Regions from separate parts of the Enterococcus sp. AZ177 genome, predicted to be linked through region 3. Evidence: predicted binding sites of a transcription regulator. Region 3 holds the regulator's gene; each other region holds the start of a gene.
What was found. The regulator CtsR, encoded in region 3, represses protease genes until heat stress. The targets are predictions, from matches to a motif close to TTGGTCAAAAAAGGTCAAANA.
Positions count from the first base shown of each region.

Region 1: a site for CtsR is predicted at 4,148-4,168, ahead of IGJ34_RS10455 (ATP-dependent Clp protease proteolytic subunit). Genes of this name have one in related genera too.
Region 2: a site for CtsR is predicted at 4,544-4,564, ahead of clpP (ATP-dependent Clp endopeptidase proteolytic subunit ClpP). Genes of this name have one in related genera too.

Region 1 covers NZ_CP172944.1:2,139,599-2,145,410, reverse strand. The annotation lists gene IGJ34_RS10470 (YoaK family protein) at 1-386, shown strand, start outside; gene IGJ34_RS10465 (MDR family MFS transporter) at 558-2,021, shown strand; gene IGJ34_RS10460 (hypothetical protein) at 2,373-3,857, shown strand; gene IGJ34_RS10455 (ATP-dependent Clp protease proteolytic subunit) at 4,240-4,827, shown strand; gene IGJ34_RS10450 (hypothetical protein) at 4,998-5,432, shown strand.
Region 2 covers NZ_CP172944.1:940,407-946,218, reverse strand. The annotation lists gene ilvB (biosynthetic-type acetolactate synthase large subunit) at 1-729, opposite strand, end outside; gene ilvD (dihydroxy-acid dehydratase) at 743-2,434, opposite strand; gene IGJ34_RS04485 (hypothetical protein) at 3,007-3,522, opposite strand; gene IGJ34_RS04480 (TM2 domain-containing protein) at 3,757-4,224, shown strand; gene clpP (ATP-dependent Clp endopeptidase proteolytic subunit ClpP) at 4,645-5,241, shown strand; gene IGJ34_RS04470 (DsbA family protein) at 5,346-5,812, shown strand, end outside.
Region 3 covers NZ_CP172944.1:3,107,297-3,113,108, forward strand. The annotation lists gene IGJ34_RS15230 (peptidase U32 family protein) at 1-186, opposite strand, end outside; gene IGJ34_RS15235 (ATP-dependent Clp protease ATP-binding subunit) at 549-3,038, opposite strand; gene IGJ34_RS15240 (CtsR family transcriptional regulator) at 3,043-3,510, opposite strand; tRNA gene IGJ34_RS15245 (tRNA-Pro) at 3,673-3,746, opposite strand; tRNA gene IGJ34_RS15250 (tRNA-Arg) at 3,831-3,904, opposite strand; tRNA gene IGJ34_RS15255 (tRNA-Leu) at 4,002-4,087, opposite strand; tRNA gene IGJ34_RS15260 (tRNA-Gly) at 4,103-4,174, opposite strand; tRNA gene IGJ34_RS15265 (tRNA-Thr) at 4,183-4,255, opposite strand; tRNA gene IGJ34_RS15270 (tRNA-Leu) at 4,291-4,372, opposite strand; tRNA gene IGJ34_RS15275 (tRNA-Lys) at 4,385-4,457, opposite strand; tRNA gene IGJ34_RS15280 (tRNA-Val) at 4,464-4,536, opposite strand; rRNA gene rrf (5S ribosomal RNA) at 4,551-4,666, opposite strand; rRNA gene IGJ34_RS15290 (23S ribosomal RNA) at 4,762-5,812, opposite strand, start outside.

The DNA of each region.
Region 1 (5,812 bases), 970 kb from region 3:
TTGGCTTAGGTTTTTCATCAATTAATAGTGTTTTTACCATCCTACAGATATGTATGCTTGTTTCTTTTCTAGCTGGAATGCAAGGGAATGCTTTTCATAAAATAGATGGCATGCTTTATGGAAATGTTGCCGTGACATTAGTGGTGCAATTAGCTTTCAATTATATTATTCAAGCTTTTACCGGAGCAAAAGATGCATGGAAAAATAGTTGGTTATATTTTTCTGTATTAATTGGTTTTGCAGGTGGCGGACTAATTGGGACTATTTTGACAAAAGCTTATGGTGAAAAATCTTTATGGTTTACAGCAATTGTTTTAGTGGGAATTGCCTTCTACTCAAAAATGATCAAAGTAGAGGAAAAAGCGATTAAAGTTGATCCTGTTTAGTAGTAAATAAATAGTGAAGTTGAATAAGTTTTCAAAGACTCGACAGTAACGAACTATAGAGAAAGATTCAGTCGCGCAGAAAGCGAAATAGTTCAATGAGTGTTTCTTTTCTGCGTTATTCGAGGATTGGTAAATTGGAAAATCGGTGTAATTATTTAAGGACGTGAATGGATGAATAAAAACAAAGAAACCTATGATGGGATAAGCTATAATCGAAGCGCTCTTATGATTGTTATTCTACTGGGCGCATTTTGTATTATTATGAATCAAACGCTATTGATCACAGCCTACCCAACGATTATGAAAGACCTGAATATAAGTCTAAGCACCGTTCAATGGTTAACAACATTGTTTCTCTTAGTTTCAGGTATTACTATTCCTTTGTCTGCTTATTTAATGAAGCAAATCCAGTCTAAATATTTATTTTTAACTGCCTTGAATTTATTTTTAATGGGCGTGCTTATTTGTTATTTCGGCCCAACATTCAAGTATTTGCTTTTTGGACGATTATTACAGGGAATTGCTTCTGGAATTATGCTTCCTTTGATTCAGACGATTGTATTAACGCTGTTCCAAAAAAACGAACGTGGAACTGCTATGGGGTTTGTTGGTTTAGTAGTTGCGTTAGCTCCCGCGATAGGGCCAACGCTATCTGGATATATTATTACCTATTTCAACTGGAAAACATTATTTCTTATTACAATACCGTTGATCCTTCTATCAGAAATAGGGGCTTTACTGTTTTTTAAAGTCAGCATACCCTTAAAACAGAGTAAGTTAGACATTCCTTCTGTATTTTTATCGATCATTGGATTTGGTAGTTTGTTATACAGTATTAGTTTAGCCAGTACTAAAGGCTGGTTGTCTAAGGAAGTAATTGTTCTTTTGTTTATAGGATGTACTGTGATTGTTTCTTTCATTGTACGAGAGTTGAAAATTTCAAATCCTCTATTGAACTTAAAAGTGTTTAGCTACTCAACTTTTTCAGTTTCTGTGTTTCTAAGTGCCATTTCTTATATAGCCTTGCTTGGGTTTGAATCTATTTTACCAGACTATATTCAAAAGGTTCATCTAGAAAGTCCAATTGATTCGGGGTTGATTTTATTACCTGGAAGCATCGTGATGGGATTAATGAATCCAGTTACAGGAAAATTATTTGATCGATTTGGTGGACGTTTTTTAATCCCGATTGGTTTGACGTTATTGTCTTTAGGGACATTTCCATTTCTATTTATCACTGAGACAACGCCAATTCTTTTCATAGCTATTTTTTATGCTATCCGTTTATTGGGGATATCTATGGTCTTGATGCCAGTGACAACAACAGGAATGAATGCTTTACCCAATGATATGATCAGTAACGGGACCGCAACGAATAATACATTAAGGCAAATTGCTAGCTCCTTTGGGACTGCTGTATTAGTTACGTTTCTATCTAGTCATGCCCAAGCTACTCCTACACAATCATTGGCAATTGGAAGTTCAGCACTTGCTATGAAAGAATCATTGGAGGTTGCCGATTATCGTCATGCGTTTGCGATGGCTTTTGTTTTTTGTATCGTTGCTTTAATTAGTTCCTTAATTATTTTTCGTAAAAAAGGATCGAATACTAAAAAGAGAGAAAAGAAAGAGTAATCATTTGAATTATTTATAGACGTTTATAAGGAAGTGATAATCCCCACTCTTTCAAAAATACATTACCGGTTAAACAGATATCTAGTGAAAAAATTAAATTTTTTTATAGAAATACGTATTACTTTTCTATCTACTCATTTGCGTGTATATTAAAAATTGAAATGAAGTATATTTATTGATAGTGCGATGACTTCTACTAGGCAATAATTAAGTTAGCTATGTTTATGAAATACCTATAACGATAGGCTACTTAATAAAGAAAGTTTAGTAGAGTAAGTCATCGTTTCTATTTTTTAAACTCGATTACTGATAAAACAATTGAGAAATCAACTATGCAAAGAGTGGGAATAGATGTTAGAAAAGTATTTAGAAAAAAATATTTATAGAAAAATTGTTCTTCTTGAAGCACTATACAAATATGAAAAAATTGACATTACGCATTACATAGAAATATTCGAAGCATTTCCAACAACAGTACAAAATGATTTGGAAGATTTGGTTCAGACCTTAGATATATACATATTAAGTTATGAGAAACAAAAAAAATACTTTTATGTAGAATTTAATAAAGATATTCCATTATTTGAAATTCGCAAAATCATCTATCAGCAATCATTATTTCTAAAGACGTGTACAAAATTTTTGGAGCAACAGTTTAATTACTTAGATTTAGTAGAAGAAGAATTTATTTCAGTTAGTAAAGCTTATAATTTGAAGAAAAAAGCAGAAGCTTTTTTTTCTGCTTGTCATCTGGATTTTGAAAATGAACGGTTGAATAGTTCAGAATTTGAAACGAGGTTCTTATACTTATACTATCTAACAAAAATTGACATCAATTATGAAACAAATCAGACGATTGAATTTGAAGAAGCGTGCGAGGACATGCTCGATTTGATTGAACACGAGTTTTCAACCAGAGTTTATACGGAAGAAAGTCGTTATTTTATTTTACAAGGAATGAATATTGCCTATTCACGTCAAGACAAAGAAAAGCTTGAATTAGAAGAAAAGGTCATCGTCGATTTAAAAAAACGGCCCATTTTCAAGTTAGTCGAGCAAGCATGGAAAAGTTTGAATATGGAGCGGTTTTTACCAGAACATGAAATTGTTTATGTGGTGTCTCTTTTTAATTCTTGTGAGTATTCTTTTAGTCAATTAGAGAATTTATTTGAAGATCATGAGAAATTACGCAGTACGTTTTTAGTTGGTCGTCCAGATATTATTCGGTTAATTCAATATTTTGAAGAAGAATTTGATCAAATTTTATTAGGGGATTTTAGTTTTGAAGAAGGGATTATCCGTTTAACAAGGAATGCTTGGTATAATCATCAAGTTTTAGTCCACGGTTCTTTTTATACGCTGCATCCTAAAAATGAAGAGCTGTTTCAACGAATCGTTAAAGTTTTATTTAAATGGGGACAAGGAATTAAAAATCTTCTTGTAATTGATACAAATTTAATCTATCGTTTTATTGACGAAGCGGGCCCTATTTTAATGCAAGAAAAACTGCTCTTCCGTTTGAAAATCGTGACCGATTCTGATTCAAAATTTTTACTGTATCAAAGTAAATTCTCTGAATTCAATGTTTTTGATATAGTGGTAGAGAATAAATTTTACCGTTCCATATACGAAGTTGAAGGATATGACCAATCGATTCGTAATGAATATATCTTTTGTGAAGAGGCCCTGATTCCATCGGTGTTAGAAGATCATCCTCATATCATTCCAATCTCTGTAGATATGTTATTAGATCATTCTTTCTTGTTAGTGTGTATGAAGCCGTATCAACACTTTATGGAAGTTCATAATACTTCCTATATTAATGGGGTAAAGTGATAATACATTTTTACGTGTTAGTTGGTAAAAGGACGAAGAATGTTAAGGCAAAGAATGCAGCATAAGTTTTGTATGGTTTATGACAGATGAGAATCAAATAGATCCCGTGTGACGTCACCCTGTACCTGACTGGGTTTCTCAGCCATTCTAGCGAAGTTACTTCTGATTTTACTAGTAATTCGAATCCCTAGAGTAGGGGATGTGACTCGTAGTGTTATGTCTCAGATAAAAATAAACAATAGATTACTTTTAAGTATCGATGGATCCTTGATGTTTGAAAAATAGTTTTTAAGGTCAAAACAAGTCAAAAAAGTGGACAAATTTTCATATTGCGGTATTATTAATATAGAGATTTAGCTTTAAAATATGGAGGTTAGTCGTGATGAACTATTTAGATGAAAATGAAGAAACAGAAGAAAAACAACAACCGAATGCGTTTATGAAAAAATTGTTTGAAGAGCGAACAATTTTGATTTACGGAGAAATCAATCAAGATTTAGCACGAGAAGTAACATCTCAATTATTGTTGCTAGCTGCAATGGGTGATGAGCCTATCAAAATCTTTATCAATAGCCAAGGCGGACATGTTGAAGCGGGAGATACGATTCATGACATGATCAAATTTGTAAAACCAGAAGTGATCGTGATCGGAACTGGTTGGGTTGCAAGTGCTGGTATTACGATTTACTTAGCCGCTGAAGCGAAGAATCGTTATAGCTTACCAAATACTCGCTATATGATCCATCAGCCTGCTGGTGGCGTTCAAGGACAAAGCACAGAAATTCAAATCGAAGCGAAAGAAATCATTCGTATGCGCGAACGTGTGAACCGTTTGATAGCTGAAGCAACGGGACAAACATACGAAAAAATCGCAAAAGATACAGATCGTAATTTCTGGATGTCAGCTGATGAAGCAAAAGACTATGGAATGATTTCTAAAATCATCCAAACAAGTGATGAAATCAACTAAACTGAAAAAGAGATTGGACAAACACTCATGATGGCTAGTGCTCTCATGGGTGTTTGTTTTAGACTCTTTTTTAAAAGCTTGAGAAAAATAGACTTTTTCAGATTCCTCTTGTCATCTACCTATGTTAAAGTGTAAAATTAAGTAATTACCAAAAGAAAGTAGGAAAGATTGTGAAACCAAATTTAGGCTATTATGTTCAAAACATCAATGATATTGTAAAAGAAACAGAAGAAGTCGGCGAAAAAATGAATGAATACTACGAAGAAGTACGCAAAGCGATCGACGAGGAAAAAACAACGGAGTTAGCGCCAGAAAGAATTGCCGAAATTCAATGTATTTTCCAAGATGGAACAAAAGAATATACACTTATGTTAGAAAAAGTTAGTCAATTACGTCCGCCAGCACGTGTAATGGGAATCCACAAAAAATTTGAACGCTCTTACATTGAATACTTAGCTGGATGTAACGAAATGATTTTGTCTTTAGATCCTGAAAAAGGGATCGATATTGATTTATTTAATACCTCTGAAGAAAAGCAAGACAAAGCAACGGATGATATTTCATTCGCAATTACTCGAATGAGCAATCTTTTGTTAAAAAAATAAAAATAAAAACTAGAAAAATGACCAAAAAAAGATGGAATTCATTTCTTTTTAATGTTATTTTTAGTAGACAATGAAAAAGATGTATTGTATTATATATTCATACCAACAACAACCTTTTTATTTTTCATTTTACTCTTATTGAGTAATACTCCTTTTCCATCGGCCTTTTCAGCCGATGGTTTTTTTATTATTTGTTTGAAAAAAACATCTTTTTGAGTGTAAATATTTATCATTTGTATTTTTAGTTATTTTATTTATTTGGTGGAATACGGATTAATCTGTTATTTTTAAACGATAAATAGTCAAAAGAATGGCACACATAGAAAAAGGACTAAAGCAAAACGTTTAAGTTCTGCTTTAGTCCTTTCTAATCTCACGAC
Region 2 (5,812 bases), 1.0 Mb from region 3:
AAGGGTACATAGCGCTGGAACTTGGTATTTATTGATAAATTCTACTAATTCTTTCCCAGCATCAGCATGTAAAACGCCTGCACCAACCAATATTAAGGGTTTTTTAGCAACTGCTAAAGCTTCCATCAGTTTTTTTACTTGAAGTTTATTTGGTTTTACTGTCGGCTGATAGCTAGGTAAATTTAAATTGACCTCAATCTCAGCATCAGCTTCCATGATTGTCATATCTTTAGGCAAATCGATTACAACTGGTCCTTTTCTACCTGTTGTCGCAATGTGAAAAGCTTCTTCGATGATTCTCGGTAATTCTTTGGTCTCACGAACTTGGTAATTATTTTTTGTAATAGGCATTGTCAGTCCGATGACATCAGCTTCTTGAAAGGCATCTTTGCCAATGCCATCTGTAACTACCTGACCTGTGAAAACAACCATCGGAATCGAATCACTCATCGCATCCGCAATACCGGTAATTGCATTTGTTGCACCAGGACCACTAGTTACGATTACGACCCCAGGTTTTCCAGTAGCTTTAGCATATCCTTCTGCAGCATGGACCGCTCCTTGTTCATGTCTTGTCAAAATATGAGGAATATCTCTGTCATATAATGCATCATATAGAGGGAGGACCGCCCCACCAGGATATCCAAATATCATTTCTACTTCTTGTTTTTGCAATGCATCAATTAAGATTCTTGAACCATTTTTCATTTTTCTTTGTTCTTCCGCCATGAGCTTCCCTCCTCTAGTCTAGCAAATCTTCTGGAATCTGCATGATTCCTCCTGTATGCGCTGATGTTACCAACGCCGTGTAACGAGCTAAGTATCCTGTTTTTACTTTCGCTTTAAATTTCGGCAATTGGTCATTTCTTTTCGCCAATTCTTCATCAGAAACATGTAATTCTAGTGTTCGATTAATCAAATCAATTTCAATTTCATCGCCATCTTTGACTAACGCAATGGGACCGCCTGCTGCCGCTTCTGGAGAAATATGTCCTACTGCTATTCCGCGAGTTGCCCCTGAAAAACGACCATCCGTAATCAAAGCCACATCTTTCCCTAACCCTCGTCCAACGATACTTGATGTTGGAGCCAACATTTCTGGCATACCAGGGCCGCCTTTTGGTCCTTCATAACGAATAACCACCACATGTCCTTTTTTCACTGTATGATCATCGATTGCTGCAACAGCTTCATCATGAGAACTAAAGCAAATAGCTTTTCCTACGAATTTTTTGATTGAAGGATCTACTCCACCAACCTTGATTACACTTCCTTTGGGTGCGATATTTCCATACAAAATTGACAAACCTCCAACTGGGCTATATGGATTTTCTTTTGGATGGATAACTTCTTCATTTTTGATTACAGCATCCTGAACGTTTTCACGAATTGTTTTTCCTGTAACGGTGATACGATCTGGATGGATAGCGTTTCCTAAGTCTACTAACTCTTTCATGATTGCCGGAACACCTCCAGCTTCATGAACGTCATGCATTGAATACGCTGACGATGGTGCAATTTTAGACAAGTAAGGCACACGTTCAGCAATCGCATTGACTTCTTCTAAGTTGTAGTCGATTTCTGCTTCATTCGCAATCGCCAAGGTATGCAACACAGTGTTTGTTGAGCCACCCATCGCCATATCCAATGCAAAAGCATCATCAATGGCTTCTTTTGTAATGATATCTCTTGGCTTCACCTGATTTTTGACTAAATCCATCAAATGAAATGCTGATTGCCTAACAAGCTCTCTTCGTTCGTCTGAAACGGCTAAAATAGTTCCGTTACCAGGTAATGCCATTCCTAAAACTTCCATCAAGCAATTCATAGAATTCGCTGTAAACATTCCTGCACATGAACCACAAGTTGGACAGGCATTTTGTTCCATAAAATTAAATTCTTCTTCCGTCATTTTCCCTTCTTTAAATGTTCCTACCGCTTCAAACATATTAGAAAGAGTAGTCGTGTGACCTCTTGGATCGATACCTGCTTTCATTGGGCCACCAGAACAGAAAATTGCTGGAACGTTTGTTCTAACACTAGCCATCAGCATACCAGGAGTAATTTTGTCGCAGTTTGGAATATAGAAGACACCATCAAACCAGTGAGCGTTGATTACGGTCTCAGCAGCATCAGCAATAATCTCTCTACTTGGTAATGAGTAACGCATACCGATATGTCCCATAGCAATACCATCATCAACACCGATCGTATTAAACTCAAAAGGAATTCCTCCAGCTTCCCGGATTGCTTCTTTGGCAACATCCGCCAATTCTCTTAAATGCACATGCCCAGGCACAATATCAATATATGAGTTACAAATTGCGATAAACGGCTTGTCTATATCTTTGGCATTTTTTACTTGTCCAGTTGCATAAAGTAAGCTTCTGGCAGGTGCTGCTTCAATTCCTTTTTTGATTTGATCACTACGCATTTTCATCCACTCCAATTCAGTTATCTCCAGAAGAGTTCAATTATGATTCTTCGGATTCGTTTTTTATTTTTCCTCATGCCTCTTTATATAACTTTCTACAAAAAAAGCATCCCATCAATTGAATGGGATGCTTTAGTAAGACCCCCATTTACCAAAGACAAACAGGACTCTAACATCTGCGAAATTTCTCAGTGTTCTAAGTCCTACACGATAAAATAATGACTAATACGTGGCTGTTGTTTGTCTTTTTCATGATAATGGTCTCCTCTTTTAAAAAATCTACAAAGATTAAAATAGCATGTGATAAATAAAAGCTTTTGTTAACTATAAACCTAATAAATGAGAATGTCAATAAAATTTGATAAAAAGATTCAGAAAATTCCAACAATGTCGGTACTGACTTTCTTACTTATTGTCGCAAATCGCTGTAAAACCTCTTTTTTTGGACGTAATAAGTGACATGAATACTCTTTTTTTTCTTTCAAAACACTCATTACTGCGCACCTATTTTTAATCTTCAAAACAAAAAAGCCGATACCCGATTCATTTGGGTATCAGCTACTTATGTAATCTTATCCTCTTTGGAAATAATACAATGGTTTGTGTGTCAAACGTTTCATTTGTCTTTTTTTATCTTCAATAATTGAAAGTAATTCTTCTGAAAAATTTTCTATTATCACACGGCCACCTTTATATGTACTGCCGCCCATTGAAATCACTTCATCCGGTGTTAAGATTACTTTTCTATGGGAAATTTTTTTGAAAAATTCTTCAATCAAATATGTAGGCAAATAGAAATTGTTTTGTGCCGAAAATGATTCTAAATAGATAAAATCATCGATACTGATATAACAATCATCCATTGACATGAAATTCACAGACTTGTCTACATAAATATCTCTTTTTTGTAAAATCTCATTGATTTTCTTGTTCAAAAGATTCAGGGTTTCTATTTCTTTGACAAAATTTTCTAATTCACGATAACGTACCGCTTTGCGTTCTTCATAGGTTACACGTAGCGCAACACCAATCGATACGATAACTGCACCAATCAAGACACCCGTTATACCTGCAATAAAAACAACCATTTGGATTCCCTCACTCTTCTAATTCTTACTTTTTTAGTATAACATACTCTTCCACAAGCGCAAAAAAATATGTTAAAAGACTATGTCTCTTTTTCAATTCCTAAAACAAATCTGTCCTTACTATATTATTATTTTTCCAAAAGACTAGAATATGCTTTATTAGTCTAGATAACTCATTCTTTTGATGCTATAATATAACAGTAATAATATTATGATAAAAGTGGGGAAGTCGTTATGGGGAAGAAAGTTATTAAATTAGATTTTGAAGATGTTGTTATTGCTAATGAAGATGGGAGCACAACCAGAGCATTATACGAATGGTTTAATTTCAAGCCAGAAATTGGTGATCTCGTAGATGTGTTTCCAGATGGAGACGAATTGATCATCCACAAAGCTGTACCAGCAACAGATAATCTACAAGATAAAATCAATATCAATATCGTTAATGAAAATAACAATACACAGTCAGTGGGTGGCTATGTACAATATGGTAAAGTTGTTAACAAATGGGTTTATTTCTTATTAGCCTTTTTATTGGGAGGAATAGGTGCTCATAAGTTCTATTCTGGTTTTTCTGGAAAAGGAATTATGTATTTATTATTCTCTTGGACAATGATTCCTGGAATTATTGCATTTTTCACTTCAATCGCGACATTACTTAAAACTGCAGACCAAAATGGAAATATTGTAGTAACTTCTTAATAGATATGTAAGCTCCATCAATCTCATATGAAAATGTAAGACTCTTTGAGATTATTTAAGGAGGTTGGGACAGAAGTGTTTTACTCCGAGAAATAAGATGGAATTTACGAAAATTGCTCTTCAAATTTTTGTGAATTTCGGCTTATTTCCGAAGGAGTTGCTTCTGCGCCCACCGTTTATTCGGTTACTAAGAGCCTGAAACATAACCTTTTTAGTTATGTACCAGGCTCTTTTATTCTAATCTACTCGATAAAAGTAATTTTTCACACTATTTTTGAAATAAGTCAAAGCTTCTTCTTTCTTAAAATTCAAAGCGTTAAAGTTGACCTTTATTGACCAATAAAGTATACTTTTTTTAAGCATTACGATAAGCTTTGTGATAAAATGGTTTGAAGAGTTTTTATATAGGAGGAATATACTATGAATTTAATACCAACAGTCATTGAACAATCATCTCGTGGAGAAAGAGCATATGATATTTATTCACGATTATTAAAAGATAGAATCATCATGTTAAGTGGTCCAATCGATGATAATGTAGCAAACTCAGTTATTGCTCAATTACTATTTTTAGACGCACAAGACTCCGAAAAAGACATCTATATTTATATCAACTCACCTGGAGGAAGTGTTTCTGCTGGATTAGCAATCTTCGATACGATGAATTTTGTTAAAGCTGATGTACAAACAATTGTTCTTGGTATGGCAGCTTCTATGGGAAGTTTCTTATTAACTGCTGGTACAAAAGGCAAACGTTTTGCATTGCCAAATGCTGAAATCATGATTCATCAACCATTAGGTGGTGCACAAGGTCAAGCAACTGAAATCGAAATTGCTGCTAAACATATTCTTGACACGCGTGATCGTTTGAATAAAATCTTAGCAGAACGTACAGGTCAACCACTTGAAGTCATTGAACGCGATACAGATCGTGATAATTTTATGACTGCGCAACAAGCAAAAGAATATGGTTTGATTGATGAAGTAATGGAAAATAGCAGTTCTTTAGGCAAATAATAAAAATGCCCAAAATTTCTTTTGAAAATTTTGGGCATTTTTATTTAAACTAATTGCAAAAAGCGCTACACTAAAGATAGCAGAAATGAAAGGATGTTACTAAAATGGATATTTCAATTATCGATGCAACAAAAGTTACAACAAAAAATGGTTTGGCAGTTGGAAAAGACTCGGCTCCAGTAAAGATGGTCGAATTTATGAATGTTCGCTGCCCGTATTGTAAAAAATGGTTTGAGGAATCTTTTGATTTATTGAATGAATATGTTAAAGAAGGCAAAGTTCAACGAATCATCAAACTATTAGATAAAGAAAAAGAAAGTCTGCAACGTGGTAACGTAATGCATCACCATATTAATTATGATTTGCCTGAAAAAGCTTTGACTGATTTGAAACAAATGTATGATACACAAGATACATGGGGAAACCTTTCTTTAGAAGATGTGGCTATTTTTGCTGAAGATAATTTACAATTACCTAAAAAAGAAGAGACTTCAATCGTCCAAGCTGTGATTGAAGAAGCGGCAGCTGCAACTATCAAATTTGTGCCAACAATAGTTATTGGTGAACATAT
Region 3 (5,812 bases):
TGCCACCGTCACTTTTTTACCGGCTTCATGTGCTTTTTCAGTAATAGTTCGCTGTTCTTCACGTGAAAAAGACGTCGGCAAGCGTAATCCAAACACCTCTTCTCCAATATATATCGTGTCAATACCGGCTGCTAATAATGCCTCCGCTTGATCAATAGATTCAGCAGTCGCAATAACTTCAATCATATTGTGTCCTCCTTTAAAAGCTGTATGAGCATGTTCAGCTCTGACTGGAAAATAGGAAAAATTGAGGGTGGCGCTCTCTGCCACAATCCATTTTTATCTTTTTCCTGAGGAGCTAGCTCATAAAGCTAGATAATTTAAAAGCTTGATCACTCTGTTCGTTTATGAACAAACTTGTTTAAAAATAATATGTTTATCTTTTTACACAGTCTTCTAACAACTGTTTTATAGTAGCACAGGTTCACAAACATTCCAATAGTCACTCTTTATTTTACCGCTTATTTTTCACAAAATAAAGACTATTGATTTAGAGTTATCAACACAAAAACTGTGCAAAACAGATTCGTTTTGCACAGTTTTTATGATTAAATTGTTTGTAATACTTGTTCAGGTTTAGGTGATTTAACATTCAACGTTATTTTACCTTTACTGGCACCAATAGTTACTTTATCACCTAGATGGATTTGACCAGAAAGTAATGCTTCACTTAAACGATCCTCAACCTCTTTTTGCAATGCTCGACGAATTGGTCGTGCTCCATACTCTGGATCAAATCCAACTTTTCCAATCACTTCAATAGCCGCTGCGGTGATTTTCACATTAACGTCTTGCTCTTTCAATCGTTGAACGATCGATTTACTCATGATTTTTACGATTTCATGAATTTCTTCTTGATCCAATGAACGGAAGACAACTGTTTCATCCACACGGTTCAAAAACTCAGGACGAAATGCTTTTTTCAATTCTTCCATAATTCGTTTTTGCATCGCATCGTAATCTTTTGTCAGATCTTTTACATTGAAACCGACATTTTTTTCTTCACGAATCGCCGTTGCTCCGATATTTGATGTCATGATCAAAATCGTATTTCTAAAGTCAACTTTACGTCCTTTAGAATCCGTTAAATGACCATCGTCTAATACTTGTAATAGAATATTAAAGACATCTGGATGTGCTTTTTCTACTTCATCCAATAAAATAACAGAATAGGGTTTTTGACGGATTTTTTCGGTTAACTGACCGCCTTCTTCGTACCCTACATACCCTGGAGGAGAACCAATTAAACGACTAGTGCTGTATTTTTCCATAAATTCAGACATATCTACTCGAACAAGAGCATCTTCACTACCAAACATTGTTTCAGCTAACGCTTTGGCAAGCTCGGTTTTACCCACACCTGTTGGGCCTAAAAACATAAATGAACCAATTGGTCTATCAGGGTCTTTCAAGCCGCTGCGGGCTCTACGGATGGCACGTGATACGGCTTTAACAGCCTCATCTTGACCAACTACTCGATGATGGAGAATACTTTCTAATTCAAGTAATCGATCACTTTCTTTCTTTTCTAACTGCTGTAGTGGAACACCCGTCCATTGTGAAACAACATTCGCAACATCTTGTTCTGTTACCTGATTGGCATATCCAGAAGCTTCTTTTTGTTCTAATAATAGAATATTTTCCAATTTGCGGGCTAGTTTTTTCTCTTTTTGGCGTAGTCTTGCTGCACTTTCAAACGACTGTGACTGAATGGCTTCTTCTTTTTCTTGAACTAAACCAGCAATCTCCACGCGTAAATTATTGATTTCAGAAGGTTCATCCGCTAAATCTAGACGAACTTTAGCTGAAGACTCATCCATTAGATCAATTGCTTTATCTGGCAACTGGCGAGAGTTAATGTAACGCACAGATAATTGAACTGCTGCATGTAATGCATCATCTGTGATTTCCACACCATGGTGTTCTTCATAACGAGAACGTAACCCTTTTAAAATTTCTTCAGCTTCTTCTGCAGTCGGTTCATCCACTTGTACACGAGCAAAACGACGCTCCAACGCTGAATCTTTTTCAATATATTTTTGGTATTCATCCAATGTTGTTGCACCAATCGTTTGCAATTCTCCTCTTGCAAGTGCTGGTTTTAAAATATTTGATGCATCGATTGCACCTTCTGCACCACCGGCACCTATCAAGGTATGCAATTCATCGATAAACAAAATTACTTCTCCGTCTTGATAAATTTCATCGATTACTTTTTTTAAACGATCTTCAAATTCACCACGATATTTGGTACCAGCAACTAAAGCGCCCATATCCAACATCATCAAGCGTTTTTCCAGCATATCTTCAGGAACTTCACCATTCACAATTTTTTGAGCCAGCCCTTCAGCAATTGCAGTCTTACCCACACCAGGCTCACCAACTAAAACAGGATTGTTCTTTGTACGGCGACTTAGAATTTGGATCAAACGTCTAACCTCTTGTGAACGTCCAACCACTGGATCTAAATCTTTTTCACGTGCCAACTTAGTTAAATCACGCGCCAAGGAATCTAAAGTTGGCGTTCCTTTTGGTGCAGCTTTTTGAGCTTGACTATTACGACGGCGTCCTACATTCCCACTCATTTGTGGATCTGTAACACCTATTTTTTTCATTAGCAATTGACGCATTTTAGATAAACTTAACCCTAAATTCAATAAAATACGTGAAGCCAAGATATCTTCATCTCTTAATAACCCTAGCAAAATATGTTCTGTCCCAATATTTGGTGCACCTAAACGCTTCGCTTCATCACCTGCATAAGCAAATATTTGTTTTGCTCGAGGAGAATAAGGTAAATACGTACCTTTAGGATAAGCCTTAACAGTTCCATATCCAGTTAAGTGTTCAATTTCTTCACGAATATCGTTTTTATCTGCGTTTAACTGGCGTAATGACTTCCCTGCAATTCCATTTTGTTCTAACACTAATGCTAATAATAAGTGTTCTGAACCCACAGATTGATGCCTAAAATATTTTGCTTCTTCTTGTGCAATAGCTAGTACCGCCTTGGCACTTTCTGTAAATAATTCATCCATTCTATCATTCCTCCTCGTAGCTCAAACGTTCTAAAAACGACTGCATCAATTGAGCACGTAAATATTCTTCATTTGGTCCTGCTTTACCTAAAACTGATTTTCCTAAAACAGATAACATCAGATTTCCTTCTCTTTTGCTGATTACATCTTCTTCATACAACTTTTGTACAAACGTCAGCGCATCTTTTTCTGAAAGTTCACTACCTGTGAATTGGGCAATTTGTTTTAGTAATTGATCACTATCAGAAATTTGAACTTTGGCAATTCTAATATATCCACCGCCCCCACGTTTACTTTCTACAGAATAGCCACGTTGGATTGTAAAACGTGTGTTGATAACATAATTAATCTGGGAGGGAACACAATTGAATAAATGAGCCATTTCAGCTCTACGAATCTCAATCTTACTACTTTCTTCAAGAATTTTTTTTAAATATGCTTCTATTAAATCCGAAGTATTTTGATTACTCATCACACTCATCCTTTTCCCTTGACTAATACTGACCTTAATTATACATAACTTCAACTGTTTAATAAAGGAGAATGCCTAATTTGATAAGAAAAGATAAATAAATTTAGATAGCTAATTATTTAACCAAACAAAAAGAACAGAGTAATCACTCTGTTCTCTAAATCGGGAAGACAGGATTCGAACCTGCGACCCCTTGGTCCCAAACCAAGTGCTCTACCAAGCTGAGCTACTTCCCGTAGCTATAATAATAAAAAAAGACTAGACGCTTAAAAGGGACTAATTCTCTGAACCTTCTAATCCGTAGTCAAACATTTCAACTATGCACCCAAAGGGAGTCGAACCCCTAACCTCTTGATTCGTAGTCAAGCACTCTATCCAGTTGAGCTATGGGTGCTAAAGCAAGGATCAAAGTCAGATGTGTTCATCTGCTTCGTACTTGTCACATCTATTCTGTCAATTTTAGAATTGCCATTCATAGTGCTTCAAAGCAATGCCGAGGACCGGAATCGAACCGGTACGGTGATCACTCACCGCAGGATTTTAAGTCCTGTGCGTCTGCCAGTTCCGCCACCCCGGCGTTTTGAAAAGGCTAAGCGGAAAACGGGGTTCGAACCCGCGACCCCCACCTTGGCAAGGTGGTGCTCTACCACTGAGCTATTTCCGCAGTCTGGATGCCGGCTAAAGGATTTGAACCCTCGACCCTCTGATTACAAATCAGATGCTCTACCAACTGAGCTAAGCCGGCGTTATAATCGCCTAGTTATAAAACGAGACTAAAAATGCGGGTGAAGGGACTTGAACCCCCACGCCGTAAGGCGCTAGATCCTAAATCTAGTGCGTCTGCCAATTCCGCCACACCCGCAAAATATTTCTATGAGCCGTGCAGGGCTCGAACCTGCGACCCTCTGATTAAAAGTCAGATGCTCTACCAACTGAGCTAACGGCTCAAAAAATGGAGGTTGACGGGATCGAACCGCCGACCCCCTGCTTGTAAGGCAGGTGCTCTCCCAGCTGAGCTAAACCTCCAAGACAACACTTTAGCGTGGCGACGTCCTACTCTCACAAAGGGAAACCCTTCACTACAATCGGCGCTAAGAAGCTTAACTTCTGTGTTCGGCATGGGAACAGGTGTATCCTTCTCGCTATCGCCACCACACTGGGTGTTGTTGCTATTTAGTTGAGTGATTATTCACTCAAAACTGGATTGAAGTAGTAATCAAACATTCCGAAACTCTTTTTTATTTCGTTTCTTTGGTTAAGTCCTCGACCGATTAGTATTGGTCCGCTCCGTACATCACTGCACTTCCACTTCCAACCTATCTACCTGATCATCTCTCAGGGGTCTTACTTTCTTAAAGAAATGGGAAATCTCATCTTGAGGTGGGCTTCACACTTAGATGCTTTCAGCGTTTATCCCTTCCCTACATAGCTACCCAGCAATGCCCTTGGCAGAACAACTGGTACACCAGCGGTAAGTCCATCCCGGTCCTCTCGTACTAAGGACAGCTCCTCTCAAATTTCCAACGCCCGCGACGGATAGGGACCGAACTGTCTCACGACGTTCTGAACCCAGCTCGCGTGCCGCTTTAATGGGCGAACAGCCCAACCCTTGGGACCGACTACAGCCCCAGGATGCGACGAGCCGACATCGAGGTGCCAAACCTCCCCGTCGATGTGGACTCTTGGGGGAGATAAGCCTGTTATCCCCAGGGTAGCTTTTATCCGTTGAGCGATGGCCCTTCCATGCGGAACCACCGGATCACTAAGCCCGACTTTCGTCCCTGCTCGACTTGTAAGTCTCGCAGTCAAGCTCCCTTCTGCCTTTACACTCTGCGAATGATTTCCAACCATTCTGAGGGAACCTTTGGGCGCCTCCGTTACTCTTTAGGAGGCGACCGCCCCAGTCAAACTGCCCACCTGACACTGTCTCCCACCACGATAAGTGGTGCGGGTTAGAGGGTTCATAACACAAGGGTAGTATCCCACCAGCGCCTCCACCGAAACTAGCGTTCCGGGTTCATCGGCTCCTACCTATCCTGTACATGTGGTACAAACACTCAATATCAAGCTACAGTAAAGCTCCATGGGGTCTTTCCGTCCTGTCGCGGGTAACCTGCATCTTCACAGGTACTAAAATTTCACCGAGTCTCTCGTTGAGACAGTGCCCAAATCGTTACGCCTTTCGTGCGGGTCGGAACTTACCCGACAAGGAATTTCGCTACCTTAGGACCGTTATAGTTACGGCCGCCGTTTACTGGGGCTTCAATTCTGAGCTTCGCCGAAGCTAACCCATCCTCTTAAC